4 regions of the Paenarthrobacter sp. NPDC089714 genome follow, and region 1 is predicted to be linked to each of the others. Evidence: riboswitches for the same ligand, from Rfam matches in the RefSeq annotation. Region 1 holds a riboswitch; each other region holds the start of a gene.
The links. A riboswitch is a leader RNA that binds a small molecule or an ion and turns the genes downstream of it on or off. The one in region 1 is predicted to bind thiamine pyrophosphate.
Positions count from the first base shown of each region.

Region 2: another riboswitch for thiamine pyrophosphate. It lies ahead of ACIPY3_RS20775 (ECF transporter S component); the one in region 1 lies ahead of thiD (bifunctional hydroxymethylpyrimidine kinase/phosphomethylpyrimidine kinase).
Region 3: another riboswitch for thiamine pyrophosphate. It lies ahead of thiO (glycine oxidase ThiO); the one in region 1 lies ahead of thiD (bifunctional hydroxymethylpyrimidine kinase/phosphomethylpyrimidine kinase).
Region 4: another riboswitch for thiamine pyrophosphate. It lies ahead of thiC (phosphomethylpyrimidine synthase ThiC); the one in region 1 lies ahead of thiD (bifunctional hydroxymethylpyrimidine kinase/phosphomethylpyrimidine kinase).

Region 1 covers NZ_JBIVGX010000003.1:60,490-68,139, forward strand. Annotated here, with positions in the region: gene ACIPY3_RS06935 (Rne/Rng family ribonuclease) at 1-2,350, shown strand, start outside; TPP riboswitch at 2,424-2,522, shown strand; gene thiD (bifunctional hydroxymethylpyrimidine kinase/phosphomethylpyrimidine kinase) at 2,514-4,034, shown strand; gene rplU (50S ribosomal protein L21) at 4,377-4,685, shown strand; gene rpmA (50S ribosomal protein L27) at 4,745-5,008, shown strand; gene obgE (GTPase ObgE) at 5,145-6,731, shown strand; gene proB (glutamate 5-kinase) at 6,721-7,650, shown strand, end outside.
Region 2 covers NZ_JBIVGX010000017.1:51,349-58,998, reverse strand. Annotated here, with positions in the region: gene ACIPY3_RS20810 (Na(+)/H(+) antiporter subunit C) at 1-467, shown strand, start outside; gene ACIPY3_RS20805 (Na+/H+ antiporter subunit D) at 464-2,032, shown strand; gene ACIPY3_RS20800 (Na+/H+ antiporter subunit E) at 2,029-2,592, shown strand; gene ACIPY3_RS20795 (monovalent cation/H+ antiporter complex subunit F) at 2,589-2,867, shown strand; gene mnhG (monovalent cation/H(+) antiporter subunit G) at 2,857-3,240, shown strand; gene ACIPY3_RS20785 (DUF4235 domain-containing protein) at 3,309-3,569, opposite strand; gene ACIPY3_RS20780 (NUDIX hydrolase) at 3,607-4,320, opposite strand; TPP riboswitch at 4,549-4,684, shown strand; gene ACIPY3_RS20775 (ECF transporter S component) at 4,762-5,382, shown strand; gene ACIPY3_RS20770 (ABC transporter ATP-binding protein) at 5,382-6,917, shown strand; gene ACIPY3_RS20765 (energy-coupling factor transporter transmembrane component T family protein) at 6,914-7,650, shown strand, end outside.
Region 3 covers NZ_JBIVGX010000001.1:479,279-486,928, forward strand. Annotated here, with positions in the region: gene ACIPY3_RS02215 (ferritin-like fold-containing protein) at 1-297, shown strand, start outside; gene thiE (thiamine phosphate synthase) at 294-959, opposite strand; TPP riboswitch at 987-1,106, shown strand; gene thiO (glycine oxidase ThiO) at 1,099-2,358, shown strand; gene thiS (sulfur carrier protein ThiS) at 2,355-2,591, shown strand; gene ACIPY3_RS02235 (thiazole synthase) at 2,595-3,392, shown strand; gene ACIPY3_RS02240 (hypothetical protein) at 3,483-3,785, opposite strand; gene ACIPY3_RS02245 (DUF3107 domain-containing protein) at 3,821-4,045, opposite strand; gene ACIPY3_RS02250 (TetR/AcrR family transcriptional regulator) at 4,096-4,830, opposite strand; gene moeB (molybdopterin-synthase adenylyltransferase MoeB) at 4,837-6,036, shown strand; gene ACIPY3_RS02260 (SDR family NAD(P)-dependent oxidoreductase) at 6,075-7,061, shown strand; gene ACIPY3_RS02265 (glutamyl-tRNA reductase) at 7,113-7,650, opposite strand, start outside.
Region 4 covers NZ_JBIVGX010000001.1:911,454-919,103, reverse strand. Annotated here, with positions in the region: gene ACIPY3_RS04410 (hypothetical protein) at 1-144, opposite strand, end outside; gene ACIPY3_RS04405 (VOC family protein) at 257-1,129, opposite strand; gene ACIPY3_RS04400 (amidohydrolase family protein) at 1,208-2,290, opposite strand; TPP riboswitch at 2,376-2,483, shown strand; gene thiC (phosphomethylpyrimidine synthase ThiC) at 2,478-4,301, shown strand; gene ACIPY3_RS04390 (alpha/beta fold hydrolase) at 4,284-5,006, opposite strand; gene ffh (signal recognition particle protein) at 5,066-6,643, opposite strand; gene ACIPY3_RS04380 (glucose-6-phosphate dehydrogenase) at 6,755-7,650, shown strand, end outside.

The DNA of each region.
Region 1 (7,650 bases):
GCGTCGCCGTCGTCGCCGCCGCCGTGGCGACCAGGACCTTGAACTGACCGGCGGATCGGACGATGATCCGCCCAACACGGTGACCCGTGTCCGCGCACCGCGGCCCATCTCGGAATCCACAAGTTCCAACCGCGTGGCCAGCGTCAAGGGTTCCACGCGGCTTGAGGCCAAGAAGCAGCGCCGCCGCGAGTCCCGCGAGACGGGCCGCCGTCGCCAGGTCATCACCGAGGCCGAGTTCCTTGCCCGCCGCGAATCAGTGGACCGGCAGATGATCGTGCGCCAGCGCGACGACAGGATCCAGATCGGTGTCCTGGAGGACGGCGTCCTTGCCGAGCACTTCGTTTCCAAGACCCAGCAGGATTCGCTGATCGGCAACGTGTACCTGGGCAAGGTACAGAACGTGCTGCCTTCCATGGAAGCAGCGTTCGTTGACATCGGACGTGGCCGCAACGCGGTCCTCTATGCCGGCGAGGTGAACTGGGATGCCGTCAACCTTGAGGGCCAGCCGCGCCGGATCGAAAACGCCCTGAAATCGGGTGATTCCGTCCTTGTGCAGGTAACCAAGGATCCCGTCGGGCATAAGGGTGCACGCCTGACCAGCCAGATTTCCCTTCCGGGCCGCTACCTGGTGTACGTTCCCGGCGGTTCCATGACGGGCATCTCACGCAAGTTGCCCGACGTCGAGCGCAACCGCCTCAAGCGGATCCTCAAGGACCGTTTGCCGGAGAACGCCGGGGTCATTGTCCGTACGGCAGCCGAAGGGGCCTCGGAAGAGGAACTGACCCACGACATCAACCGCCTCCGCGCCCAGTGGGAGGGGATTGAGGGCCAGGCGTCCTCCACGAAGGTCCTGGCACCCGAGCTGCTTTACGGCGAGCCCGATTTGACCATCAAGGTGGTCCGTGACGTCTTCAACGAGGACTTCTCCAAGCTCATCGTTTCCGGCGACGATGCCTGGGACACCATTGAGGCTTATGTCACCTATGTTGCGCCGGACCTGGTGGGCCGGCTCGAGAAGTGGACCAAGGACCAGGACATTTTCTCGGCATGGCGCATCGACGAGCAGATCCACAAGGCCCTGGAACGCAAGGTCTTCCTGCCGTCGGGTGGATCCTTGGTGATCGACCGTACCGAGGCCATGACTGTGGTGGACGTCAACACCGGCAAGTTCACCGGCAGCGGTGGAAACCTGGAGGAGACCGTCACCAAGAACAACCTTGAGGCCGCCGAGGAAGTAGTCCGCCAGCTTCGCCTGCGCGATATCGGTGGCATCATCGTCATCGACTTCATCGACATGGTGCTCGAATCCAACCGGGACCTGGTGCTGCGCCGCCTGGTGGAATGCCTGGGCCGGGACCGTACCAAGCACCAAGTGGCGGAGGTGACCTCCCTTGGCCTGGTGCAGATGACGCGCAAGCGCATGGGCACAGGCCTGCTCGAGGTCTTTGGTGAGCAGTGCGAGCACTGTGCCGGACGCGGCGTGGTGACTCACGACGAACCTGTTGAGCACCGTCGTGCAAACGCTGTTGCCGCCGAGCAGCACCGGCCGCACACGGAAACCCAGCAGCAGCCTTCCAGCCGGACTGAGCGGAAGCGCCGCCGCGGCAAGGGCGGGGGACAGCCGGCAGAGAGCTCGACGCCGGTCCACACCGCAGCTTCGCCTGCGCCTTCGACGCCGGCTCCGGAGCCGGTGGATCCGGCACGGCAGGCCAAGGCCCAGGCCACCAGGGCTGCCCTGGCCACGATCGCCGCCGCAGCGCACGCTGCCCACCTGCACGACGACGAGGTTCACCGGGCCGAGGAAGAAGCACGTGCCGCGGCCGCCGCCGCAACCGGGGCTGGCGCAGAGCATTCTGACGAGGTGCCCGATTCGGGCGCCGTTGAGGGCGCCCCGCGTGCCACGCCGGTGCTCCGGTTTGGCGGTGAAGAGGTTGCCCTGCCCTTCGTGGAACACCACGAGGAGCCCGCTTCGGAGAAGCCTGCCATGACTCTGGACCTGTTGGCTGAGGCTTTCTCCCACCTGGGTGGGGATCCCGTGGCTGTCGAAAGCCAGGCTGGGCCCGCTGCCACTGTTGCTGCTCCCGCGGAAACCGTCCCCTCCCGGCAGGATCCTGCGGAGGAAAGCGATCCGTCCAGTCGTGCCCGCGGCCGGCGTGGGCGCCGGAACCGCAGCGCCAGCCGGGCGCAGGGTGCCGCCAACGAGACCACGGTAGAGCACCATGAGGTGTCCGCGTCCACCGGTGGGGGAGCGGCCCATGAAGCCAAGGCGCCGCAGGAGCAGGCCAAGAGGGAGTCCGCTGCTTCTGAGCCGATTATCCTCGGCGTGGGGGTTCCGGCCTCGGAACTCTAGGCATTGCCAACGTCATGTAACCGACGAAGGGTCCGGCAGTAACTAATGCCGGACCCTTCGTCCGTTAGGCTTGGTCACTGACACGGGGTGCCAGGCGTTGGGCCGGGCTGAGATCCAGACCCGTTGAACCTGTCCGGTTAGCACCGGCGAAGGGATGTCCCTCATGACTTCATCGTTGAAATCAGCCGTCTACGCCGTGGCAAACACCGGCCGGCGGGCCCCGCGCGTCCTTAGCATCGCGGGCTCCGACCCCTCTGGCGGCGCTGGAATCCAGGCAGACCTGAAGAGCATTGCCGCCCACGGCGGCTACGGAATGGCCGTGGTCACGGCACTCACGGCGCAAAACACCTTGGGCGTCACCGCCGTCCATGTTCCGCCCGTGGACTTTCTGCGGCAGCAGCTTGAGGCGATCAGCAGCGATGTAACCATCGACGCCGTCAAGATCGGGATGCTGGGCGACGCCGAGGTGATTGGCGAGGTGCGTCGCTGGCTGGAGGAGGTGCGTCCCGCCGTCGTGGTCCTTGACCCGGTGATGGTAGCTACCAGTGGTGACCGCCTCCTCCGGGAATCCGCCGAAGCAGCCCTGCGCGGCCTCTTGCCGGTGGCGGACCTCATCACCCCCAACATTCCTGAACTCGCCATGCTGCTGGGCGAGCCGGAAGCGACGGATTGGTCCACTGCCCTCGAACAAGGCAAGCGGCTCGCGGCCGAATGTGGAAACACCGTGCTGGTGAAGGGCGGACACTTGGCGGGAGCCGAGTGTCCCGATGCGCTCGTCAATACCAGTGGCTTGCTGCGGCAGGACCTTGTCTCGGTGGCGGGGCCACGGGTGGAGACGAAGAACAGCCATGGAACGGGCTGCTCGTTGTCCTCGGCCCTGGCTACGGTCCAGGCGCGGACGGGAGACTGGGAAGCGTCGCTGCGGGAGGTCAAACCCTGGCTCCTGCAGGCCCTGGCCACCGCGGATGTGCTGGAGGTGGGCCATGGCAGTGGCCCCATCAACCACTTCCACCATGCACAGCAGGCCGAAGGCCCGGGGGCTTTCGCCGCCCGCCTGTGGGAGGAAGCGGCACCTGAGCTGGACGCCATCCATGGCCTCGAATTCATCCAGGGGCTGGAGTCGGGCAGCCTTCCCGAGCCACAGTTCAACTATTACCTCGCGCAGGATGCCCTTTACCTGAACGGCTACTCGCGGGTGCTGGCACGGGCAGGTGCCCTCGCTCCCACCGAGGAAGAGCAGCTGTTCTGGGCCAGGTCCTCGCAGCTCTGCCTCGAAGTCGAATCCGAACTGCACCGCAATTGGCTGAGCACGCGGGAGGCCGCAACCCACACCGGACCTGTCACCAAGGCCTACGTGGACCACCTTCTGGCGGCGTCGGCCTCTGGAAGTTACGGCGTGCTGCTCGCGGCCATCCTGCCCTGTTACTGGCTCTACGCCGAGGTGGGACACCGGCTCCACGCAAGTTACGTCACAGCAGGTTCCCCGTCGGAGCACGCGTATGCGGACTGGTTGAAGACCTACGCCGATGAAGACTTTGCCGAGGCCACCCGCAAGGCCATCGGCTTTACGGACGCGGCCGCGGTCGTCGCCTCCAGCCACGACCGGGCCGCCATGGTGGAGGCTTTCGCCCATTCGTGCCGCTACGAGACGGCCTTCTTTGACGCCCCGCGGTTGCACGCGTAAAGGCCGCCCGCGCGTCGAAGTGGTGAATTCCCGGCAAAGTGTCCCGGAGCCTGTAGGCTGTATGGGCACGGTGCCGGGAAAGTCCGTTCCTACTGGTGACTAGCGTCACGCGGTGGCTTCCGGACCCGGCCTCATTTGCAGCCGAGGGTCGAACTAGCGTAATCTTGATCTTCGGTGCTTACGCCAACACTTGGGTTATGCCCCCTGGAATTATTCACGGGATGACTCGCGGGCTTCGATCTGGAGTCCACGGCGTTGAGGCACAGCGTGAACCAGGCCTGATTCCGGTTCGAGTTCCGCACGCAAATTTAGTAAGAAACGTCGAGAGAAGTGAGTACCCCAGTGGTGTACGCGATTGTCCGCGCAGGCGGCCGCCAAGAAAAGGTTTCCGTTGGAGACTACGTAACGCTGAACCGCGTCCCCGGTGGAGCCGGCAGCACGCTTGAGCTGCCCGCCTTGCTCCTGGTTGACGGCGACAAGGTCACCTCCGCTGCTGCGGACCTGGCCAAGGTGAAGGTCACGGCCGAGATCCTGGAGGACCTCCGTGGTCCCAAGATCGTCATCCAGAAGTTCAAGAACAAGACCGGCTACAAGAAGCGCCAGGGTCACCGTCAGGAACTGACCAAGATCAAGATCACGAGCATCGCGTAACTTTCCTTACGCAGTTCAGATTTTCAGTTTCCCCACATATTTAGAGGCAGGCATTTCACATGGCACACAAAAAAGGCGCGAGCTCCACTCGCAACGGTCGTGACTCCAACGCACAGCGCCTCGGCGTCAAGCGTTTCGGTGGCCAGGTAGTTTCCGCAGGCGAAATCATCGTTCGCCAGCGTGGAACCCACTTCCACCCCGGTGCAGGCGTGGGTCGCGGTGGCGACGACACCCTGTTCGCACTCCAGGCTGGTGCGGTTGAGTTCGGTACTCGCCGCGGCCGTCGCGTAGTGAACATCGTTGCTGCTGCAGCTGCAGAGTAACAACACGTTCTGAACCGGTGGAGCGGGCCCAAAAGGCCCGCTCCACCGTTCTTTTAACCGCATTACAATCGTTCGGGGCGCCCGGTGTGCGCCGGACATGGCATTCGCGCTGTTTACAGCGACAGAGGAGATAGACGTGGCGAGCTTTGTAGACCGGGTAGTCCTGCACGTTTCAGGCGGTACCGGCGGCCACGGCTGTGTTTCCGTCAAGCGTGAAAAATTCAAGCCACTCGGCGGACCCGACGGCGGCAACGGCGGCAATGGTGGCGACGTCATCCTCCGTGTGTCGTCGCAAACCACCACGTTGCTGGACTACCACCACGCTCCGCACCGCCACGCTACCAACGGTGGCCCCGGCATGGGGGACTGGCGCGGCGGCAAGAACGGCGAAACCCTGGTCCTTCCCGTACCCGACGGTACGGTGGTGAAAACCAAGGATGGCGACGTACTGGCTGACCTCGTGGGGGAGGGCACGGAGTACATCGCGGCCGCGGGTGGACAGGGTGGCCTGGGCAACGCCGCCCTTTCGTCGCAGAAGCGGCGTGCCCCCGGTTTTGCCTTGCTGGGCATCGAAGGCGATTCCAGCGACATCGTCCTGGAACTGAAGTCCATTGCAGATATTGCCCTGGTTGGATTCCCGTCTGCCGGCAAGTCCAGCCTGATCGCGGCCATGTCCGCTGCGCGCCCCAAGATTGCCGACTACCCGTTCACCACCCTGATCCCCAACCTGGGAGTGGTCCAGGCCGGTGAGGTCCGGTTCACCATTGCAGATGTTCCCGGACTGATTGAAGGGGCGAGCGAGGGCAAGGGCCTCGGCCATAACTTCCTGCGCCACGTTGAGCGCTGTGCTGCCCTGGTGCATGTCCTCGACTGCGGCACCCTGGAGTCCGACCGCGATCCGCTGTCCGACCTGGCCATCATCGAGGCCGAACTCGACAAGTATGCCGTGGACATGAGCTACGCCGGAGTCGACGGGGAGGTCGTTCCCCTTAATGAGCGTCCCAAGCTGGTAGTCCTGAACAAGGTGGACCTGCCGGACGGCAAGGACATGGCCGAGTTCGTCCGCCCGGACCTGGAAGCCCGCGGCTACCGTGTCTTCGAAGTTTCAGCCACCAGCCACGAAGGCCTGCGCCCGCTCAGCTTTGCCATGGCTGAAATCGTCAAGGCTGCCCGCGATGCCGTGGAGATCGCGCCACCGAAGGTAGCGGCACCGGTGCTGCGGCCCCGCGCGGTCAACGAATCCGGCTTCCGGATCCGCCGCGAGGAAAAGAACCTCGAGCCACTCTTCCGCGTGCTGGGCGAAAAGCCGGTGCGCTGGGTCAAGCAGACCGACTTCACCAACGAGGAAGCGATCGGCTTCCTTGCCGACCGCCTTGCCAAATTGGGCGTGGAGACCGAACTCTTCAAGGTCGGTGCCAAGCCCGGCGATACTGTGGTGATCGGCGAAGACGACGGCGTGGTCTTCGACTGGGAGCCAACCATGATGGCTGGCGCGGAACTCCTCGCCACGCCCCGTGGTACGGATATCCGGGTGGCCGACATCGGCGACCGTCCCACGCGGGCCCAGAAGCGCGAAGAACAGGTGGAGCGCCGCGAAGCGAAGGCCGCCGCGCGCGCCGAACTGGAAGCCGAGCGAAAGGCGGGCATCTGGACGGAGTCGGCCAGCCGCCGTCGTGCGCAGCCCATCAAGGAAAGCAACCTGGACAACGGTGATGACGACTAAAACCGTCGAAACCCCCCAACCGGACATCCACGAACGCCACGCACTGGCCTCCGCCAAGCGGATCGTGGTGAAGGTCGGTTCGTCGTCCCTGACCAGCATCAAGGGCGGTATTTCCGAAAAGTCGCTGACCGGCCTGGTCAACGCGCTGGCGGAGAAACGGAACGCAGGTGCCGAGATCATCCTGGTTTCCTCCGGTGCCATCGCTGCCGGCCTTGCCCCCTTGGGCCTGGCGAAGCGTCCCAAGGACCTCGCCACCCAGCAGGCAGCGGCCAGCGTGGGACAGGGCCTGCTCATGGCCCGCTACACCCAGGCCTTCAACGCCCACGGCGTCACTGTCAGCCAGGTCCTGCTCACCGCCGATGACCTCATGCGCCGCACCCAGCACACCAATGCATTCAGGGCTTTGGACCGTTTGCTGAACCTCGGGGTGGTGCCTGTGGTCAATGAGAACGACACCGTGGCCACCCACGAAATCCGTTTCGGCGACAATGACCGCCTTGCGGCCCTTGTGGCCCACCTGGTCCGCGCGGACGCGCTGGTGCTGCTTTCCGACGTCGACGCCCTCTACGACGGTCCTCCATCCCAGGGCGCGCAACGCATCCCGTTGGTCCGGGGACCGCAGGACCTCGAAGGCGTCACCATTGGCAAGGCCGGAAAGGCCGGCGTCGGTACCGGCGGCATGATGACCAAGGTTGAGGCGGCGTCCATTGCGGCAGGCTCGGGTATCCATGCCTTGGTCACCTCCACCGCCAACGCCGCCGCGGCGCTGAACGGCGGGAATGTGGGAACCTGGTTCGCCGTCAACGGCAACCGCAAGCCTGTCCGCCTTCTGTGGCTGGCGCATCTGGCCACGGTCCGTGGCCGGTTGGTGCTCGACGACGGCGCAGTGAAGGCCGTGCGCGAACGGCACAGGTCACTC
Region 2 (7,650 bases), on a different contig from region 1:
GCGTCCTGTACGCCTGCGGCATCTACCTCATCCTGGAACGCAGCCTGACCCGCGTGCTCTTGGGGCTGATGCTCCTGGCCAACGCCACCAACATCCTGATCCTCACCACCGGTGGTTACGCAGGGCTGGCGCCGTTGTTCACCAAAGAGACGGACCCCGGAACGTACAACGATCCGTTGCCGCAGGCCCTGATCCTGACCTCGATCGTGATTTCCTTCGCGGTGACCGCGTTCATGCTCGGCATCATCTACCGCACGTGGGCCCTGGCCCGGCAGGATGAAATCCAGGACGACATCGAAGACCGTCGCGTCGCCCAGACGCCGAGCTTCGACGCCGAAGACGACGCCATTGTGCCGCTGGAAACCTCGGAGTTCGCCATCACCCCGTCCACTCCGGAAGAACGGCTGCACCCGGAAGAAACGGAAACCCCCAAAACGGCCCAGAGCCGGGAAGGAGGCAGCGCGTGAATCTCGCTAACCTGTCACCGCTCGCTGTCCTTCTCCCCATCCTCGGTGCCGCACTGGCCTTCGTGTTGATCCGGCACACTGCCGCCCAACGCGCCGTCAGCATCGGCATCCTGAGCCTGACGTTGCTCCTGGAATCCTTCCTGCTGATTTCTGTGTGGGACGGTGGCACCACCTCAGTGACCCTCGGTGGCTGGTTGCCGCCGTGGGGCGTGGTGTTGGTGGTGGACCAGTTCTCCTCGCTCATGCTCGTGGTGTCCACGGTGGTGAGCCTCGCGGTCCTGATCTACGCCACCGGCCAGGGCATGGCCGATGGCGACCAGGAAGCGCCGGTCTCCATCTTCCACCCCACCTACCTGATCCTGGTGGCGGGTGTTTCCAACGCCTTCCTCACCGGCGACCTCTTCAACCTCTACGTGGGTTTCGAGATCCTGTTGACCGCGAGTTACGTCCTCATGACGCTCGGCGGAACGGGGCCCCGCATCCGGGCCGGCGTGACGTACGTGGTGGTTTCCGTGGTGTCCTCGGTGCTGTTCCTGATCGCGATCGCCATGATCTACGGCGCCACCGGAACCATCACCATGGCGGACCTGGCCATCAAGCTTGCTGAGCTGGACCAGGGCACGCAGAACCTCCTGCATGTGATGTTGCTGGTGGCCTTCGGCATCAAGGCCGCCGTGTTCCCGTTGTCCTTCTGGTTGCCCGACTCCTATCCCACCGCACCCGCGCCGGTCACCGCGGTGTTCGCCGGCTTGCTCACCAAGGTGGGCGTGTACGCGATGGTCCGCACTGAAACGCTCCTGTTCCCAGGGGATACGCTGAACACGCCCTTGATGATCGTGGCGCTGCTGACCATGGTGGTGGGCATCCTCGGTGCCTTGGCCCAGAGCGACATCAAGCGTCTGCTTTCCTTCACCTTGGTCAGCCACATTGGCTACATGGTGTTCGGCCTCGCGATGTCCTCCATCACGGGGCTTGGGGCCGCGGTGTTCTACGTGGCGCACCACATCACCGTCCAGACCAGTTTGTTCCTGGTCACGGGGTTGATTGAGCGGCGCGGAGGTTCGTCCTCGATCGACCGTCTGGGCGGGTTGGCCAAGCTCTCGCCGCTGCTTGCCGTGTTGTTCTTTGTCCCGGCCATGAACCTGGCAGGCATCCCGCCGTTCTCCGGGTTCCTCGGGAAGCTTGGCCTCCTGCAAGCAGGTGTCGAGCTAGGCACGCCCCTGGCCATCATCCTGGTGGTGGGCGGAGTGGTCACGAGCCTCCTGACCTTGCTCGCCATCGCCCGCGTGTGGAACAGGGCCTTCTGGCGCAAGCCCGAGGACGCTGAATACCCGGATCCGGTGCTCCTGACGCCCGGCCGTGCCGGTGTCCTTCCCCGGACCATGGTGGGTTCGACGGCCGGACTGGTGGTCTTCGGTGTAGCGCTGACTGTCTTCGCCGGACCGCTTTTCCAACTGTCCGGCGGCTCAGCCGAGATCATGCTCGACCGTTCGGCCTATATCCACTCCGTCCTGGGTGATAACGCTCCGGTGCCCGCCGCGGTGCAGACAGGCGGTGCCAAATGAGCCGCAAACCGATCTCCTTCCGCACCGAACTCCCACTGCTGATCTGGCTGGTGATTGTGTGGGGTGCCCTGTGGCGGGATTTCAGCCCCGGCAACCTGTTGTTCGGCGCGCTCATCGCCATTGTGGTGGCCAAGCTGTTCTACTTGCCCCCCGTTGAACTGAGTGGCCGCTTCAACATCCTCCGCGCCATTCCTTTCGCCTTCATGTTCCTTGGCAAAGTGGTGGCAGCGAGCTTCCTGGTCCTCTACCTGGCCGTGGTCAAGGGACCTAAGGTGCGCAGCGCCGTCGTCGCTGTTCCGCTGCGGAGCCATGCCGACCTCATGGTGACGGCCACCGGCCACGTCATCTCCCTGATCCCGGGCTCGCTGGTGGTGGAAGTGGACCGCTCCACCTCCACGCTCTACCTGCACGCGCTCAACATCTACGGAGAGGAAGATGTGCGGAAAATCCGGCACGAAGTACAGGACATCGAAGCCGGACTGATCAGGATCATGGGCACCCGCGAGGAAGTGGCAGCCCTTCGGGCTGAAGCCCCGGGCATGGAAGGAGCCTCACTGTGAAAGAACTGGTTCTCATTGTCACGGCTGTGATCCTCAGCCTCGCCGCGGCCGGGGCGATCATCCGGATCGCCGTTGGGCCGTCGTTGCTGGACCGCGTGCTCGCTTCCGACGTACTCCTGGCCATCCTTGGCGCTGCGCTGGCGGTGGATATGGCGGTCAACCGGCACCTGAACAACCTCATGCTCCTGGTTGCGTTGGCCGTGATCGGATTTATCGGATCGGTGACCGTTGCCCGGTTCGTGGCTGAGCGAAGGGGACAGGCCAATGACTCCTGATGCAACCGGCGTGGACCTCGTGATCGACGCCGTTACGGCAGTGTTCCTGGTGGTGGGCGCCCTGATGTCACTGGGTGCGGCCATCGGGTTGTTGCGTTTCCCGGACCTCATGAGCCGCATGCACGCGGCCACCAAACCGCAGGTGTTGGGCTTGTTCCTCATGCTTGCCGCGATCGGGCTGCAGATGCGCACCTGGTGGGTGTGGCCCGTGCTGCTGGTGGCTTGGATCTTCCAGTTGCTGACGGCACCCGTTGCGGCCCACATGGTGGGGCGTTCGGCCTACCGCACCAAGCATGGACACCGTGAATTGCTCACCAAGGACGAGTTGGAAGCCGTGGTACAGCGTGCGGCCGAGGGGCGCTCGGAGGACTAGGGCAACGCGGGGTCACTTCCGGCCCATCCGGACGTCCGCCATGGGCCGTAAGGATCCCCGCGTTGGTTTTAGACGATGTCCTGGGACTTGGCGAAGCGGGCGATGGCGCGCTGCGTACCCCGGCTGGCCAGGACCTGGATGAGGGTGCTGACAAACGCCGAGATGAGGGCAAACGTCAGCGCTGAGCGGAGGCTCGTCTCCATGTCATCGTTGCCTTTGGGCGGCTTGTTGCCCGTGGCTTTTTCCCATCCCTTGTTGACCAGCTTGGTGCCAAGGAAACCCGCGCCGAGGCTCACGCCTGCGCCCAGAAGCTTGAGGAAGAAGTTCATGCCTTCAGCCTAACCTCAACAACCCGGCGGATCCTGCTTAGCCCCGGCTCGCCCTCTCCTTGAGGAAGGCGGCAAGGGAGCCCGGTGGTGCCAGCACAGGAACCACCTCATGATCCGCGGTCCACATGGCATCAACGGAGTCGAAACCGGAGATTTCCCGGAGCAGGTAGTACGTGGGCGGCATGAGTTGCAGCTTGCCCTCAGCCTCCGCGGACAGGATTCCGTCAACGGGCATCCACAGTGACTGCCACGCCTCAGTGGTCTGGTGTTGCGGTGCGGCGTCCGGGGCAGGCTTGGCAACGTAAAAGTAGGTGTCGAAGCGCTTGGGCATGTCCACGGGCGTGATCCAGTTGGCCCACGGCCGAAGGGCGGACGGATCCAACGTGAGGCCGGCCTCCTCCTGGACCTCGCGGATGGCGGCGGTGAGAACAGTGCCGGAGCTCTTGCCTGCCTGGCCACCAATCGCGGGGAAATCCGGCTCTGCTGCGGCGATAGAGCTCAGTCGCCACTCCTTGGTGTGCCGTTCCATAAGTTCGGGTGAGTAGTCCCAGCCCTCGGAATCCGCGGCGTCCACGCGGCCTCCGGGGAACACCACCATGCCCGCCGCGAAGTCCATGGTGGACACGCGATGCTGGACAAAGGCCTCCAGCCCTGCAGACGTATCGCGGAGCAGGATCACGCTGGCTGCAAGGCGGGCTTCGGCTACTGGCTTGGCTGCGTCAGGATGGCTTGGACCAGGAGTTTCCGTCATGCTGCCATTGTCTCAGCTACGTTGTGCGGCCCGGTCTGCGACCCCAAGGGCGGGGAATGGGGCGCAAAGCGGACCCAACAATGGGGGTGGGGTGACGTTGTGGGGCCCGGTCTGCGCCCTAAGGGCGGGGAATGGGGCGGAGAGCGGCCCCGCAACGGATTTATGACCCGCTCCATGACCCCGTAAACCCCTTCAGGTGTAAACTGAACCTCGCCCATAAGGGCAGATTGATAACGACAGGGGAGCGCCGCCGTCGAACCTGCAGCGATGCAGGAGACGCGAGGGCGCTGAGAGTGCGGACAGCCGCAGACCCTCGAACCTGATCCGGTTAGTACCGGCGCAAGGGAGTCGAGCTTCTCAGAGTGTCCGGACCAGGGCGGCGTGAGCTGGCCGGGGTACCGGGGAGCACTTTCCCCTCCTGTAACCTCAGGAGGCAAAGAAATGACCACGGCAAGCGTGAAGAAGACCAGTAACAACTGGCGCGTTGTAGACATTGTGGTGGCAGCGTTGATCGCCATCGCCGGCGGCGTGATTTTCTGGGCATGGTCCCAGGGCGCCGCAATCGTATCCATCCCCATGAACGCGGCCTACCCGCCGCTCACCGGCCTGATCGCCGGCGGCTGGATGATCCCGGCGGTGCTGGGCATGCTCATCATCCGCAAGCCCGGTGCGGCGCTGTTCTGCGAGGCCGTGGCCGCTACCGGCGAGCTCATCATGGGCTCCCAGTACGGCACCACGGTGCTCATCTCCGGCATCCTGCAGGGCCTCGGCGCCGAGCTGGTGTTCGCAGCGTTCCGTTACAAGAAGTTCAACCTGCCCACCTCGCTTCTCGCGGGTGCGGGCGCTGGCCTCTTCTGCGGCCTGAATGATTCCTTCCTCCCGTGGGGCTGGAACATCGCCTACGAAGCCGTCGACAAACTGGCCTACATCGCATTCTGCACAATCTCCGGTGCGATCATCGCCGGTGCCCTCTCCTGGGTTGCCACGCGCGGCCTGGCGAAGACCGGCGTGCTGAGCGCTTTCGCATCCCGCAAGGCTGCGTCGGAGCCTGTCTTCAACTGATGGCCGCCACAAACAGCGGCCGGCCCGCCGCCATCTCGGCCGAGGGCTGGGGATGGCGGCACGCCGGACGGTCCACCCCCGCCATCCACGGACTGGACCTGCGGATCGAGCCCGGGGAGCGCGTGCTCCTGCTGGGTCCCTCCGGAGCCGGCAAGTCGACGCTCCTGCACGCCTTGGCCGGGGTGTTGGGCGACGAGGAAGACGACTCGGACGAGACCGGCTCCCTGCTGATCGACGGCGGACTGCCGCGCGAACAGCGGGGCCGCGCCGGTTTGATGCAGCAGGACCCGGAAACGCAGGTGGTGCTGTCCCGCGTGGGCGACGACGCAGCGTTTGGTGCCGAGAACCTCGCCGTTCCGAGGGCAGAGATTTGGGCGCGCGTCCATGAGGCGCTCGACGACGTCGGGTTGCGTACCGCTGCAGATGGCGGCCTGGCGCTGGACCACCCGACGGCGGCACTCTCCGGCGGGCAGAAGCAGCGCCTTGCGCTTGCCGGCATTCTGGCGATGCGGCCAGGGCTGCTCCTCCTGGACGAGCCGACGGCCAACCTGGACCCGGCCGGCGTGCTGGAAGTCCGCGACGCCGTTGGCCGCTGCCTGGACAAGACCGGTGCAACCCTGGTGGTGGTGGAGCACCGGGTATCGGTTTGGAAGGACCTCGTGGACCGGATCGTGGTCCTGCAACCCGGCGGAGGGGTTCTCCTGGACGGGCAGCCGGACCACGTGCTTTCCGAGGCCCGCACCATGCTCATTGATGCGGGCGTGTGGGTTCCCGGCTACGTTCCACGGACCCGTGCACGGACCTTCGTCCCCGAGATGGCACCGTTGCTCCTGGCAGCACAAGACCTGGCTGTGTCCCGGGAGAAGCCCCGGCGCCGCGGCTTCAAGAGCATCCCGCCCGTGCCGGTCCAAGCCGGCGTGACCGCGCAGGTCAGGGCCGGACAAGCGTTAACCATCACGGGTCCGAACGGTGCGGGCAAGTCCACGTTCGCGCTCACGGTGGCGGGCCTTCTGGCGCCGGTGCACGGCAAGGTGTCTGCCGCCGTCGAACTTTCCCAGGGCGCCGGGATCGATCCGTTCGCGTGGAAAGCGGACCAGTTGATCTCCCGAATCGGCACCGTTTTCCAGGAACCGGAGCACCAGTTCGTCACGGGCAAGGTCCTGGACGAGCTCATGTTCGGCCCCAGGCATCTGGGCCACGGCGAGGAACGCGTGGACGAACTGCTTGAGCGGCTGCGGCTGACGCACTTGGTGGACGCGAATCCCTACACCCTTTCAGGCGGTGAAAAGCGCAGGCTGTCCGTGGCGACGGTCCTCGCCGCACATCCCCAAGTGCTGGTGCTCGATGAACCAACCTTCGGCCAGGACGCCAATACCTGGGCCGAACTGGCCTCGTTCCTGTCGGAGCTGTTGGACCAAGGAACGGCCGTAGTCTCGGTGACCCACGACGAGGAATTCAGTGCTGTCCTTGGCGGCGCGGAACTGCACCTCACGCCGGCGAACCAGGCTGAGAAGCAGGAAGCTGGTGCGTCATGAGGGAGGCCTTGAGCCTGAGCGGCAACCATGCCCTGTTGACCCGGGCCAACCCTTTGGCAAAGTTCGTGGCCGTTTTCCTGATTTCCATGGTGCTGGCCCTGTCCATCGACTGGGTCTCGGCGTCGATCGCGCTGGTGGCAGAGCTCGCGCTGTTCCCGCTGGCCGGGCTGACGGTGCGGCTTCTGTGGGTCCGGGCCTGGCCGCTCATCGTCGCGGCAGCGATCGGCGGCTGGAGCACTGCGATCGTGGCGCCGGACAGCGGCGCTGTACTGCTCGACGTCGGACTCTGGTCCATCAGCGAAGGTTCCCTCCAGCTGGGGCTCGGTTTCATGCTGCGCGGTTTGGCGATCGCCTTGCCGGCAATCCTGCTGATGACGTGCACCGACCCGACGGACTTGGCCGACGCGCTGGCGCAGAAGGCCAGGCTGCCGCACCGCTTTGTGCTGGGCTCCCTCGCGGCGATGCGGCTTGTGGGCCTCATGGCGGAGGAGTGGCAGACCATCGGCATGGCCCGGCGTGCCCGTGGTGTCGGTTCCCAGGGCAGCCCGGTGCAACGCTTGAAGGCCACGCTCGGGCAGAGCTTTGGGCTCCTTGTCCAGGCTGTCCGGAGGGCCTCCAGGTTGGCCGTGACCATGGAAGCCCGTGGCTTCGGCGGTGGCAAGCGGACCTGGGCGCGCGAATCCACCTACTCGCTGCTGGATGTGTGGGTGTTGCTCGGCGGGGTGGTGATCGC
Region 3 (7,650 bases), on a different contig from region 1:
GGGATCCAGCATTTCGTCCAGCAGGTTTGCTCGGCCGATCAAGCTACCGAAGCCCTGCGGATCCTGCTGCGCCGGGCCCTGCGGGATGACCCCCGGCTGGCTTCGCGGCTCTCGCTCTGGGGCCGCCGGATTGTGGGGGAGGCCCTCACCCAGGCCCAGCGGGTGGGCTTGGAGCACCCGGACCTGGGACCACTGTTGCGCGATGGACACGGATCCCGTGCCGCAGTCCATCAGCTCACCGCAGAGCTGGCCGAACGGCACGGGCGCCGCATGACGGGGCTTGGGCTGACGGCCTAGGCCGCGTCGAGCGCCGAAAGCAGCGCCCGCGCGGCCACCGTCGGGTCCTCCGCCTCGGTGATGGCGCGGACCACCACGATGCGGCTGGCACCGGCGGCAACTACTTGCTCCACATTTCCAAGGTCAACCCCACCAATGGCGAACCAGGGCAGGTCTACCCCGGCTTGTTTTACGGCCTCCGCGGCATATGTGACCAAGTCCAGCCCCACAGCAGCGCGGCCCGGTTTGGTGGGCGTCGCCCAGAGCGGGCCTACGCAGAAGTAGTCCAGGCCACCAGGTCCCTGGGAAGCGGCCACAGCCGCGTCCACCTGCTCGGGCGAGTGGGTGGAGAGGCCGATTGTTTCCTCGACCGGGAGCAGCTCCCGGGCCGCCCCCAAAGGGATGTCCTTTTGGCCGATGTGGAACACCGGAGCCCCGGAAATACGGGCAACATCGGCGCGGTCGTTGACGGCCCAAAGGCGTCCGTGGCGGCTGGCAACCTTGTTCAAGACCTCCAGCAGTTCCAGTTCTTGGGCAGCCTCGAGCGTCTTGTCGCGGAGCTGGATAATGTCCACTCCGCCCTCGAACGCGGCGTCCACAAAGTCTTCGAAGTCGTCCTGCCGCCGGCGGGCGTCGGTGCACAAATACAGGCGGGCAGTGGAAAGGAGATCAGGCTGGGTCATGCAAACCAGAGTAGTTCCTCTAAACTAGGCACGTACTGCGGGAGCCGCGACGATCGTCTTTATGACTGTCCGGCTGAGAGGGCTTCAGCGCCGACCGCTTGACCTGATCCGGCTAGTACCGGCGTAGGGAAGGGAATCCATGGCAGAAGCCATTCACGCAGACGTCGCCGTCATCGGCGGCGGCGTCATAGGACTCGGAATCGCGCATGAGGCGCGACGCCTGGGCCGTTCGGTGGTCCTCATCGATCCGGCACCGGCAAGTGGAGCAACCTTTGCCGCTGCCGGCATGCTGGCCCCCGTCAGCGAGCTCCATTACCAGGAAGAAGACCTCCTGGAACTCATGCTGGAATCGTCGCGGCGCTGGCCCGCTTTCGTGGACAGCCTCGCCGGGTCCAGGGAAGCCGCCGGATACCGCACGACGGCGACCATCGCCGTGGGTGCCGACGCCGCCGACCGCCGTGCGCTCGCGGACCTCCGGGCAGTCCAGGTGGCTGAGGGTCTCCAGGTGGAACCACTCCTGCTGCGGGACGCCCGTAGGCGGGAGCCGTTGTTGAGTCCGCAGATATCCTGCGCGTTCCACATACCGGCGGACCATCAAGTGGATCCCCGCAAGCTGGCGGCGAGACTTCTGGCCGGTTTGGCTGCCCACTGTCCCGCCGATACCAGTTGGATCGAGGGGACCGATTCCGGCTTCCACCTCCGGGAAACGGCCGTCCGCCTGCTCTGGGACGAAGGACGCGTAGCCGGCGTTGAATCCAGCAGCGGCGGGCGGGTCCTGGCCAAGGAAACAGTCCTTGCCAATGGCCTGGACGCTGCAACCGTCAACAGCCTCCCGGAGCAGCTCCATCTCCCGTTGCGGCCGGTCTACGGGGACATCCTCCGGCTCCGTGTCCCGGAATCCCTGCAGCCCCTTGTCACGTCGACCATCCGCGGAATGGTGCGGGGTGTGCCGGTCTACATCGTTCCCAGGGAGGACGGGACCGTGGTCATCGGGGCCACCCAACGCGAAGACGGATTGTCTGCCCGTTTCAACGCCGTCTCGGCAGGCGGCGTCTACCAACTCCTGCGCGATGCCCAGGTCCTTGTGCCCGCCGTCGCAGAACTGGAACTCCTCGAAGCGACAGCCCGTGCCAGGCCGGGAACTCCGGACAATGCACCGTTGCTGGGACGGGTGGCCGGTGCCGGGGGAGAGGTCCAGGGCCTCATTGTCGCCACGGGCTTCTTCCGGCACGGAGTTCTCCTGACGCCCGTGGCTGCGGCCATCGTGGGCGGTTTGATGACCGGCCCGGCCGATCCCAGGTGGTCTCGCTTCAGGCCGGACCGCTTTGCCCCGCAGGGAAGTGCACCCGCCATCCATACCTCCCCTCATACCGGACCATTCACCAAGGAATCAGCATGAACATCAAACTCAACGGAGCAGACCACGCAGTAGTGGACGGCGCCTCCGTCAGCACCCTCGTGACGTCCGTCACCGGCCGCGCACTGGACCACCGCGGACAGGCGGCCGACGGCGGCAAGCTGGGCGTCGCCGTCGCACGCAACTCGGAAGTGGTGCCGCGCAGCCAATGGGCCGCCACGGACCTCGCCGAAGGCGATGAACTGGAACTCGTTACCGCAGTCCAAGGAGGCTGAACCATGACCACAACAAGCACTGAAACCCGGATTGACCCGTTGGTCATTGACGGTGTTGAGCTTTCGTCCCGTCTCATCATGGGAACGGGAGGCGCTCCCAGCCTTGAAGGCCTCGGAGCCGCACTCCTGGCATCCGGGACGGAACTGACCACCGTGGCCATGCGGCGCTACTCTCCGGCAGAGGCCGGCTCGCTCTTCCAGCTCCTGGTGGACAACAACATCCGGGTGCTCCCCAACACTGCAGGCTGCTTTACGGCCAAGGACGCGGTGCTGACGGCCGAACTGGCCCGCGAGGCATTGGAGACCGACTGGGTCAAGCTTGAGGTCATCGCGGACGAACACACGCTCCTTCCCGACGCGGTGGAACTCGTGGAGGCCACGGAACAGTTGGTGAACCGGGGCTTCAAGGTCTTCGCGTACACCAACGACGATCCGGTGCTGGCCCTGCGCCTGGAGAACCTTGGTGCCACCGCCGTCATGCCGCTTGGCGCGCCGATCGGAACAGGCCTGGGTATCCTCAACCCGCACAACATTGAGGTCATCGTCTCCCGCGCTTCTGTTCCGGTGGTCCTGGACGCGGGCATCGGCACGGCCTCCGACGCGGCGCTTGCCATGGAGTTGGGGTGCGACGCCGTCCTCCTGGCCACCGCCGTGACCCGGGCCCAGAACCCGGCCCTGATGGGTGAGGCTTTCAAACACGCCGTCCTGTCCGGCCGGTTCGCCCGTCAGGCCGGACGGATTCCCCGGCGGGAGCATGCCCTGGCGTCCTCTGCCATGGAGGGCCGCGCAGAGTTCCTCTGACGTGGAAGCACGTGTGGCCACCGCCCAACGGCGGTGGCCACACGAGTTTAAGGAACCGGAACTTTATGGGACCGGAACGTCCGGGACTGCCTAGAGGCGCAGGGCCTTGGTCAGGGCCGTAGTATCCCGCGAGGTGCGCGTACGGCCCAGGTAGACCACGGCGCCTGCCGCGGCAGCTGTACCCAGCACGATGGGCAGCACATAGGGAATCCACGTCAGCCCAGGCTGGTAGCCCAGGCCGGCCGCGATGAAAGCCACCCAGGCCAGTGCGCCGATGCCCAACGAAACTCCGGCCGGCAGGGCAATGCCGTACTTGCCGTGCCGTTTGTCATTTGCCCACACCAGGAAGCCGGTGGCGACAGTCGCAAACGCAACAACGACGAGTGAAAGCATGGGGACTCCTTAGCGGCAGTAGTCAGGGCAAAGTGTCAGAGGGCGCCGAAGCCCACGCGCCGGACTTCTTCGGCGCCGATTTCGACGTAGCCCAGGACGCTGCCGGGAACGATCACCTGGCGGCCCTTGTCGTCCGTCAGCCGCAACTCGGAACCCTTGGAGAGGGCGTCCGCAACGAGCTTGGCGACCGCGTCAGCGTCCAATGCGGATTCGAGCACAATTTCACGGCCGACGTTCTGAATGCCGATCTTTACTTCCACAGCAAGGCCTCCAAGCCAATCAAGAATTAGGTCAGTCCTTTATTTGTAGCCTAGGACTCTTTGGGGAATCGACTGATTCCGCGCCAAGCTAAACGATAGATCAGATCGCTGGCCACATCGAGATCCAGATTTCCGTCCGTTTCAAGCCAGTAGCGCGCGCTGACCTGGGCCATTCCGGCCAGCCCCCGGCCCAGGAGCTGGGCCTCGAGCGGGGGTAGCTTGGTGTCCTCGGCAATGACATGGGCTACGGCATCGGCGAAGGTCTTGTTGAACGTTTCCAGTCGGGAACTCACATCGGGATCGTTAATGAGGTCCGATTCAAAGACCAGCCGGTGCGCTTGGTCGTCGTCCGCGATGAACTTGTAGTACGCGCGCATCACGGCCTTGACGCGCTCCTTGTTGTCCGAGGTGGAATTCAAGGCGGTGAGCATCAGTTCGGTCAGCGCGGCGAGGTGGCTGTCCAGGAGCGCCATGTACAGCTCCCGCTTGGAGGGGAAGTGCTGGTAGAGCACCGGCTTGCTCACATGGGCGGTCTCAGCGATCTCATCCATGGCGGCACCGTGAAAGCCGTTGGACACGAAAACTTCCAGGGCAGCGTTGAGCAATTGCGCGCGGCGTTCGTCCCGCGGCAACCTTGCTGAGCGCGGTGAACCAGTCCGTTCCTGCTTTGCTGGTGCCCCATCGTTTGCCCGTGCGCCGTCAGCCACAGTCTGCCGCCTTTCCTTTGCAGTTATGACCACTGTACCGGTGGGTAATATGACCGGGCGGCATCGGCAGGCATACATTGGGGTATGGCCTCAATTCTTGCCGCCCACACTGCGCCCGCGGTCCTGCCGCCCCTCGTTGAACCTGCCGCCGGACTGTCGCCGGCCGAGGTGGAACGGTACTCCCGGCATCTCATCATTCCGGAAATTGGAGCCGTGGGCCAACGCAGGCTTAAGAATGCGAAAGTTCTTGTCATAGGCGCCGGTGGGCTCGGTTCGCCGGCCCTCCTGTATTTGGCCGCAGCGGGCGTCGGTACGTTGGGAATTATCGACGACGACGTGGTGGACCTCAGCAATTTGCAACGCCAGGTGATCCACGGAGTCAAGGACGTTGGCATCCCCAAAATAGAATCGGCGCGCAACGCCATTGCCGAACTCAATCCGCTGGTCAAGGTAGTGCTGCACAATGACCGCCTTGATTCCTCGAATGCGTTGGACCTCTTTGCGCAATACGACCTCATCCTGGATGGCGCGGACAATTTCGCAACCAGGTACCTCGTTAATGACGCAGCCGCAATCTTGGGCAAGCCCTATGTATGGGGTTCCATTTTCCGGTTCGACGGACAGGTAAGCGTCTTTTGGGGCGAGCACGGCCCTACCTACCGCGACCTGTACCCTGAAGCGCCGCCAGCGGGCTCCGTGCCGTCCTGCGGTGAGGGCGGCGTCTTTGGCATGCTCTGTGCAGCCGTTGGCTCCCTCATGGTCACCGAGGCAGTCAAGCTGATCACCGGCGTCGGGCGTTCCCTCCTGGGCCGCATGGCGCTCTTTGACGCCCTGGGTGGCAGCTGGCGCGAAATCAAAGTGTCCAAGGACCCGGAAGCCGAGCCGATCACCGAACTGACCGACTACGAGGCTTTCTGCGGTGTCACCCCGCCGGCACCCACCGACCAGGCGCACACGGTGACGGCCACGGAATTGGCACGGATGCTGGCCGAACGTGCGGCAGGGGAGCGGGACTTCGATCTGGTGGACGTCAGGGAGTCCGGCGAATACAGCATCGTCAACATCGACGGCGCCGTACTGATCCCGCAGGGCCGCATCCTTTCGGGCGAAGCCTGGGTGGACCTGCCGCAGAACCGGGACATCGTGTTCCACTGCAAGGCAGGAACACGCTCCGCAACAGTCCTGGAGGCCGCGCGCAAGGCCGGGTACGACCGCGTCAGCCATCTCGACGGCGGTATCCTCGCCTGGGTTCGGGACGTCGAGCCGGAGAAGCCCGTGTACTGAGCATTGCCGGAGCGCTCCCATGTCTGGGAAGCTCAAGCATGGGCGAAGAAGCGACGCAGACGCAGCAACACCACCTCGGCTCGGGTTTCGGCCACTACTCCACCGCGGCAGAGGTGATTTCAGGGATCGACCTCTCGGGTAAGTCCGCCATCGTTACGGGAGGATACTCGGGACTCGGTCTGGAAACCGTACGGGCCCTGGTTTCGGCCGGCGCGCAGGTCACGGTCCCTGCCCGCCGGGTGGAACACGCCCGGTCGGTGCTCGCCGAGGCGGGCCTGGATGGCGTGTCCGTTGCCCCTCTGGATCTTGCCGATCAGGAAAGCGTCAAGGCCTTCGCCACGCACTACCTGGCGGAACACCCCTCCCTCGACATCCTCGTCAACAACGCTGCGGTCATGGCCAGTCCGGAACAGCGTGTGGGCCCCGGCTGGGAGGCGCAGTTCGCCACCAACCACTTGGGCCACTACACGCTGGTAAACCTCCTGTGGCCGGCGCTGGCGGCGGCCGGAGCTGCGCGGGTCATCTCCTTGTCCTCCACGGGCCACAAGCTTTCCCCTATCCGGTTCGAAGACATGGACTTTGCCGGAGGCTATGACAAATGGCAGGCCTATGGCCAGGCGAAGACCGCAAACGCCCTCTTTGCGGTGGAACTGGACCGCCTGGGCCGGGCGTTCGGGGTGCGCGCGTTCGCTGTGCATCCGGGCGGGATCATGACAGAACTCCAGCGCCACTTGCCCAGGGAAGAAATGGTGGCGGCGGGCTGGATGGACGCCGAGGGAAACCTGCGCGAAGGATTCAAGACCCCTGAACAAGGCGCCGCCACCTCTGTGTGGGCAGCCACCTCACCCTTGCTGGCTGGGAAGGGTGGCGTGTACTGCGAGGACTGCGATGTGGCCGAGCCCACCGACCACCAATCGCCGCTGGCCCGGTACCAAGGTGTTGACGCGCATGCCGTGGACCGGGATGCTGCGCGGACGCTGTGGGAGAGGTCGGCCGGGTTGACCGGAGTCAACGCCTTCGCCTGATTCCGGAGAACCCGGGCGCGGCGGGGCCCTGTTAAGGCGCTTTCGGAACGTTCAGGCGCTTTCGGAGCGCAGTTGCTGGTGATCCACGGGGCACTCGGCCGCGGCCGGGGCGGCCTGCGGCTGCTCCACCTGGATGCCGTACAGGGCCTCCAGTGCGGCCACGTAATCATCCTGCTGGCCGTTGGCTGCCAATTCGCGGGCGCGGACCGTGGGAACGTGCAGCAGTTGCTTGACCATCCGACGGAGGGCGAACTCCACTTCCTCGGCTGCAGCTGTGCAACCGTGCCGGGCACGGACTTTCTCCATCTCGGAGTCGAGCACGTTCATGGTGTGGCGGCGAAGGGCGACAATGGCCGAATCGATGGAACGCGATTCACGTTCGGCTTCGAAAGCCTTGGCCGCTCCGCTGACAATCGCACTTGCCTGGGTCAGGGATTCGGCCTGTTCCTGGGGTGCTGCGAGACGGACCGATTCAAGCGTCAGGAGTTCCACGCCGTCGAGTTCACCCACAGCGGGATCGAAGTCATGGGTGAGGGCGAGGTCGATGGCGATCAAGGTTTTGCCGGAAGAGGCCCGGACCCTGGCGAGG
Region 4 (7,650 bases), on a different contig from region 1:
AAGATCGCCCAGTTGTTCAACTTCGAAATCAGTGATGCCATCGATCCGGACGGCGGACCCGGCGACGTCGGCGCCGCCTTCGAGGGCCGCGGCCCGCTTAAGTGCTTCGTCGTGGGTGGCTGCAAAAATTTCGGCAAAGCCCATGGGAACTACTCTCATTCCGTCGTGCTGACAAGTCGCGGAAACGGACCCGCAGGCCCCCTTCCCGCCACTACCCAGCCTAGTGCAGCCGGCACCCGACCGGCGCGACACGCCCTTAGCGGACGGCAACCCGCAAGTGGTTCCGCCAAGGGTCTTCGAAACGCAGTTCCTTCCCGGTGTGGTGGCTCTGCAGCCCGGCGACCTTGAGGCGGTCAGCCAGGGCCTGCACGTCGTCGTCTCCAGGGACTTCGATCAACACTTCACCGAGGCCCAGGGTGTCGCGGCGCGGTCCTGCGCCGCGGCTGTTCCACACATTCATCGCCATGTGGTGGTGGTATCCGCCCGCCGAAACGAACAGCGCCTGGCCATGCCACCCGGCCGTCCGCTCGAAGCCGAGGGTGTCCACGTAGAACTTCTGCGCCGTGGCCACGTCACCCACCTGCAGGTGGACATGCCCGATCCCCGCGCCGGCCCGGGCCTGTCCGGTCACAGCCTCTTCACTCAGGTACTGCTGGAGGTAGGCCTGCGGCGGAAGCGCCACGTTATCCATCACCACGTTCTTCCCGTCCCACCGCCAGACCTCGCGGGGCTTGTCGTAGTACAGCTCGATGCCATTGCCTTCGGGATCGGTGAAATAGAAAGCTTCGCTCACCAAATGGTCCGCGCTGCCAACGAAGGCCCGCGGCTCGTACTGCGCGGCGGTCGCGATCGTGGCGGCCAAAGACGGCTGGTCTTCGAAGAGGATTGCCGTGTGGAAGAGGCCCGCCTCGCCCCGACCGGGGATCTGAAGGCCGGCAGCGGGGGCGAGGTGGACCACAGGCTTGCCCAAGCGGCCCAAATACACTCCGCCGTCCTGCTCCGCTACCACCTGGAGACGCAGGGCGCGCTGGTAGTAGTCGCTCATGACTTTCATGTCGCCGACCTTGAGCATCACCGTGCCCATGGTGAGTTCGGCAGGCAGCAGGTCCTGGGTGGATGAGGTGGTCATATGAAACTCCCGGTAATGAAGGTGGCCGCTGTTCGGCGCGTTCTACTTATCTAAATTACTTGAAGCTTCAATTTATTCCTAGCGGATGACCGCACCTCGCAGAACCACGTGGTTGAGTTCGCTGACCGTCGCCAGGTTGTGCCGGGGGTCTTCCCCGCAAACCACGACGTCGGCACTCGCGCCTTCGCTGATGGCGTCGGCTCCCAGCCACGCACGGGCGCCCCAGGCGGCAGCGTTGAGGACAGCGGACGGCGGCAGGCCGGCGTCGTGCAGTTCCTGCATTTCGTCCGCGATCCGGCCGTGGTTGATGACGCTCCCGGCGTCCGTACCCGCGTAGATGGAGACTCCTGCTTCGAAGGCCTCCAGGACGCGTTCGCGGCGCCGCTCCCACAGGGCAGTCATGTGCTGCGCATAGTCGGGGAACTTGGGCCTTGCTTGTGCGGCGATGTCCGGAAAAGTAGCGATGTTCACCAGCGTGGGGACGATCGGCACCAGCTGCTCCACCAAACGGGGCACATGCCGCGGCAAGAGACCGGTAGCGTGCTCGATGCAGTCAATGCCGGCGTCGAGCATCTGGTCCACGGTGTCTTCGGCGAAGCAGTGCGCGGTCACGCGGGCCCCTTCGTCGTGCGCGGCAGCAATGGCATCCTTGACCACGGCCGCAGGAAATGACGGGGCGAGGTCTCCAACGCCACGGTCTATCCAGTCGCCCACCAGTTTGACCCAGCCATCGCCGGCGCGGGCTTCCTTGCGCACTGTCTCCACCAGCTCATCGGGCTCCACCTCGTGGCCCAGGCCTCGAAGATAGCGGCGGCTCCGCGCGATGTGCCGCCCTGCCCGGATGAGCCGCGGGAGATCTTTGCGCTGCTGGACCCAACGGGTATCGCTGGGTGAACCGGCATCCCTGATCAGCAGCGTGCCGGCGGCGAGGTCGGTTTGCGCCTGGGCCAAGGTGGTCGCCTCATCCACCGATCCGCCCGGACCGAGGCCGATGTGGCAGTGGGCGTCCACGAAACCCGGGAGGACCCAGCCATCCAGCACGGCGTCCGGCCGGGCCGCGGGCCGGATGAACGTCAGCAGGCCATCCACGGACCATAGCCCCCGGCGCTCGTCCTCGGCTCCGAGCAGCACGGGACCGGTGAATTCGATGATGTTCGCCATGGCAAAAGCCTAGTGCTCCCCCACGAGCCACGCCCTGCCGGATGGCTTGTGACTGGGACCACCCGGGGAGCTGTGGTAGCTTCGTCTACGACCACACGGGGGCCCTTGCAGGGGCTGAGATCGGGCTGAGGCAGTCTGCGACCGTTGAACCTGTCCGGGTAATGCCGGCGAAGGAAGTGAGTAATCCTTGAGCACCACAGAAACACAGCACAGCCCTGCCCAAAACCAGTCTGCTACGGCAGAGGAGACGGTCACGCAGTCGCTGAAGTCCCATTCGCTGGCCTGGCTGGAAGATCCCCGCCACGGCATCCGCGTACCGGTCACCGAAATCGCGTTGGAACCATCGCCGAACGGCCAGGCCAACGCTCCCTTGCAGGTGTACCGCACCGCCGGGCCAGGCAGCGACCCGGTAGTGGGCCTGCGTCCTTTCCGGCAGCCCTGGATTGAAGAACGCAGGGACACGGAAAGCTACAGCGGCCGCGAACGCAACCTGCTCGACGACGGCAAGTCGGCTGTCCGCCGCGGGGCGGCCTCGGCGGAATGGAAGGGTGCCCAGCCCGTTCCCCTCCGCGCCATCGAAGGCAGGACCGTCACGCAAATGCACTATGCCAAGCAAGGCATCGTGACCCCGGAAATGCGCTTTGTGGCGCTGCGGGAAAACTGCGACGTCGAACTGGTTCGCAGCGAAGTAGCGGCCGGCCGCGCCATCATCCCGAACAACATCAACCACCCTGAGTCCGAGCCGATGATCATCGGCAAGGCGTTCCTGGTGAAGATCAACGCCAACATCGGCAATTCAGCCGTGACCAGCTCCATCGCCGAGGAAGTCGACAAGCTGCAGTGGGCCACCCAATGGGGCGCAGACACCGTCATGGACTTGTCCACCGGTGATGACATCCACACCACCCGCGAGTGGATCATCCGGAACTCCCCCGTTCCCATCGGCACCGTTCCCATCTACCAGGCGCTGGAGAAGGTCAACGGCGAAGCCAACAAACTCACCTGGGAGATCTTCCGTGACACGGTGATTGAGCAGTGCGAACAGGGCGTGGACTACATGACGATCCACGCGGGGGTCCTCCTTCGCTACGTTCCGCTGACGGCCAACCGGGTGACGGGAATCGTTTCGCGTGGCGGCTCCATCATGGCGGGCTGGTGCCTGGCCCACCACGAGGAGAACTTCCTCTACACCCACTTCGATGAGCTGTGCGAAATCTTCGCCAAATACGATGTCGCGTTCTCGCTCGGTGACGGACTGCGTCCCGGTGCCACCGCCGACGCCAACGATGCCGCGCAGTTCGCCGAGTTGGACACCTTGGCCGAACTGACCCAGCGTGCATGGGAGTACGACGTCCAGGTCATGGTGGAAGGGCCGGGGCACATCCCGTTCCACCTGGTCCGGGAGAACGTGGAACGGCAGCAGGAATTGTGCAAGGGCGCCCCGTTCTACACCCTGGGACCCCTCGTGACGGACGTCGCGCCCGGCTACGACCACATCACCTCGGCCATTGGAGCCACGGAGATTGCCCGCTACGGCACGGCCATGCTGTGCTACGTGACTCCCAAGGAACACCTGGGCCTGCCCAACAAGGACGACGTCAAGACAGGTGTGATCACGTATAAGATCGCAGCCCATGCCGCGGACCTCGCCAAGGGACATCCCGGTGCGAACGAACGCGACGACGCCCTCTCCAAGGCGCGCTTCGAATTCCGTTGGCGGGACCAGTTCGCCTTGTCCCTGGACCCGGTAACCGCGGAATCCTTCCACGACGAGACGCTTCCGGCCGAACCGGCCAAGACGGCACACTTCTGCTCCATGTGCGGACCCAAGTTCTGCTCGATGCGCATCAGCCAGGACATCCGGGATGAATACGGTTCTGCCGAAGCCCAGGCAGCGATTGCGGACATGTACAGCGGCATGCGGGAAAAGAGCCAGGAGTTCCTCGCGGCAGGAGGCAAGGTCTACCTGCCCGAGCTGCAGGTGCCTGCAGGGTCAGGACGCGCGAACTGAGCTGGCCCGCCCAACCTCGGCGATGAACTTCCGGATGATCCGGTCTCCATCCGCCGAGTCCTGGGGCCGGTGCCCTCCCGCCGCCGCGCAGCGGAGGGCACCGGTTTCCTGCAGATATGCTGCGATCTCCTCGTAGAGCGGTTCCCAACCGCCTGTGAGGACCAAGGTAGGTACTCCCGGAACGATGTGCAGTTGCGCTTCCCACGGGGGTGCCTGCAGCCGCAGCCTCTTGGCGGAACGCCTGGCCTCGGGTGTTTCCTGCCCGCCGGCCTCGGCAGAAAAGGCGCGCCGGAAGTATTCGCGTTCGTAGTCGGCGTCGTTCAGTTGGTTCCGGATCTCGAAAAGCGGTTCCATGAGGGCACGGTGTGAAGCCGTGGCGGGCAACTCCGCTGTCAAGGACAGGCACGCAGGCTCAACAAGGACCAGGGAATGCACCAGGTCCGGGCGCTCCACCGCCGCAAGCATGGCGGAGATGGCGCCTTGCTCGTGTGCCACCACGTGCCCACCGCCGGGGCTGGCCAGCGAATCAAGCAGGATTGCGACGTCGGCAGCCACATCCGATTCCTCGGGTTCCGCCACGGGGTGGAACCCGTGGCGGCGCAGGAACAGGGCGTCGTAGTCCAAGGCCATGCCATGTTGCTTCGGCCACGCCGCCGCGCCGAAACTGCCCAATCCATGGACAAAAACTACGCGCTGCTTGTGCATTGGATCAGCCTATTCCCCGGCACCGACATCCAACCGGCCGGCAGTTGGGCTGGACCTGGCTACTTGCCCAGGAACTTGTCGAAGCCCTTGGGCAGGTTCAGCGAGGACGGATCGAAGTCCGCAGCACCCTGGCCGAAAGCGGCGCCCTTCGGTGCAGAAGCCGCTGCGGCCCGCTTTGCCTCGGCATCGCGCAATTCCTGCGCGGCCTTGGCCGGGTTGCCGGAACGTGCCTTCTTCTTGGGCGCGTTCTTGCCGCCCTTGCGGCCGCCACCGGGGCCACCCAGACCTGGCATCCCGGGCATACCCGGCATGCCTCCACCCTGGGCAAGCTTCTTCATCATTTTCTGGGCCTGGCCGAACCGCTCCAACAGGCCGTTGACCTCGGACACGTGGACACCGGAACCCCGGGCAATACGGGCCCGCCGCGAACCGTTGATGATCTTGGGCGCAACGCGCTCGTGCGGAGTCATGGAACGGACAATCGCCTCGACGCGGTCGATCTCACGCTCGTCGAAGTTCTCCAACTGCTGGCGGATGTTCTGGGCGCCAGGCATCATCATGAGCATCTTCTTCATGGAGCCCATGTTGCGGATCTGCTGCATCTGGGCCAGGAAGTCGTCCAGCGTGAAGTCTTCCTGGTCGGCGAACTTCTTCGCCATCCGGGCCGCTTCGTCCTTGTCCCAGGCCTTCTCCGCCTGCTCGATCAAGGTCAGGACATCGCCCATGTCCAGGATGCGCGAGGCCATGCGGTCCGGGTGGAAGAGCTCGAAGTCGTCGAGGCCTTCACCCGTGGAGGCAAACATGACCGGCTTGCCCGTCACGGACGCAACGGAGAGCGCGGCACCGCCGCGGGCGTCGCCGTCGAGCTTGGACAGCACGATGCCGGTGAAGTTGACGCCCTCGTCGAAGGCCATGGCCGTGTTGACGGCATCCTGGCCGATCATGGCGTCGATGACGAAGAGGACCTCGTTGGGGATGATCGCCTGGCGGATCCGCTTCGCCTGGTCCATCATCTCGGCGTCGACGCCGAGCCGTCCGGCGGTGTCCACGATCACGACGTCGTGCAGCTTCTGGCGGGCTTCCGCCACGCCGGCCTGGGCAACGGCCACGGGATCCCCCGCGGGGTGCTCAAGTTCCGAGGTGGCACCGGGATGCGGCGCGAAGACCGGAACACCTGCGCGCTGGCCCACCACCTGGAGCTGGGTGACGGCGTTGGGGCGCTGCAGGTCGCAGGCCACCAGCAGGGGGCTGTGGCCCTGGGCCTTGAGCCACTTGGACAGCTTGCCCGCAAGGGTGGTCTTGCCGGCACCCTGGAGGCCGGCCAGCATGATGATGGTGGGGCCGTTCTTGGCCAGGCGGATGCGGCGTGTTTCGCCACCGAGGATCTCCACGAGCTCCTCGTTGACGATCTTCACGATCTGCTGGCTCGGGTTCAGCGCTGCCGAAACTTCGGCACCGAGCGCCCGCTCACGGATCCGTGAGGTGAACTCGCGGACCACCGGCACGGCAACATCCGCGTCCAACAGGGCGCGGCGGATCTCACGGACGGTGGCGTCGACATCCGCTTCGGAGAGACGCCCCTTGCCACGGAGGTTCTTGAAGGTTGCTGTCAACCGGTCAGAGAGTGAATTGAACACGCGCCGCGCACTTCTTTCGATGGTCTTCGGATGGCGGCCAATGCGGCACACCGGAGGGGACTCGACTATCTAGGGTATCAAGTCACGCTTACAAGATGGCATGCTGGCACGGTGACCGACAAAACAACTGTGAAAACGTTGCTCATCCTCGGAGCCTCCGGCGACTTGACCGGCCGCCTGCTCCTGCCGGGCCTCGCCGGGCTCCTCGCCACGGGCCGTGCGGCCGGTCTTCGGCTGGTTGGCGCCGGATCGGACCCCTGGACTCCGGACCAATGGCGGAAGCGGGTGGACGAGGCCTTCGCGGCGGCGGCCTCCAAAGCCGACGCCACGGTCAAAAAGTCCCTCACCGCCGTGGCCGGATCCACCAGCTACCACCAGGTGGACGTCACGGCGGATGGTCCGCTGGCAGACCTCCTGGGACAGTTGGAGGGACCGGTTGCCATCTATTTCGCCCTGCCGCCGCACATCAGCCAGAAAGCCTGCGAGGTCCTCCGCCGCGAACAGTTACCCACGGGAACCCGCCTGGTGATGGAGAAGCCGTTCGGTTCCGGTGAAGAATCCGCCCGGGAACTCAACAAGACCCTGGCCACCCTGGTGCCCGAAGACCACGTCCACCGCGTGGACCACTTCCTGGGCAAGGCGACCGTGCTCAACATCCTTGGCCTGCGCTTCGCCAACCGTTTCCTGGAGCCGGTGTGGAACCGCAACCACATCGAGAAAGTGGAGATCGTCTTCGATGAAGACCTTGCCCTCGAGGGCAGGGCACGCTACTACGACGGTGCCGGCGCCCTGCGGGACATGATCCAGAGCCACTTGCTCCAGGTCCTGGCGCTGTTGGCCCTCGATGCCCCCGCCACCCTCCATGAGCGGGACCTTCGCGATGCCATCGCCACCGTGCTGCGTGCCAGTACCGTGAAGGCACCGTATGCGAAGAGCACGCGTCGCGCCCGGTACAGTGCGGGAACCCTGGACGGACGGGCCGTGCCGGACTACACGGCCGAAGAAGG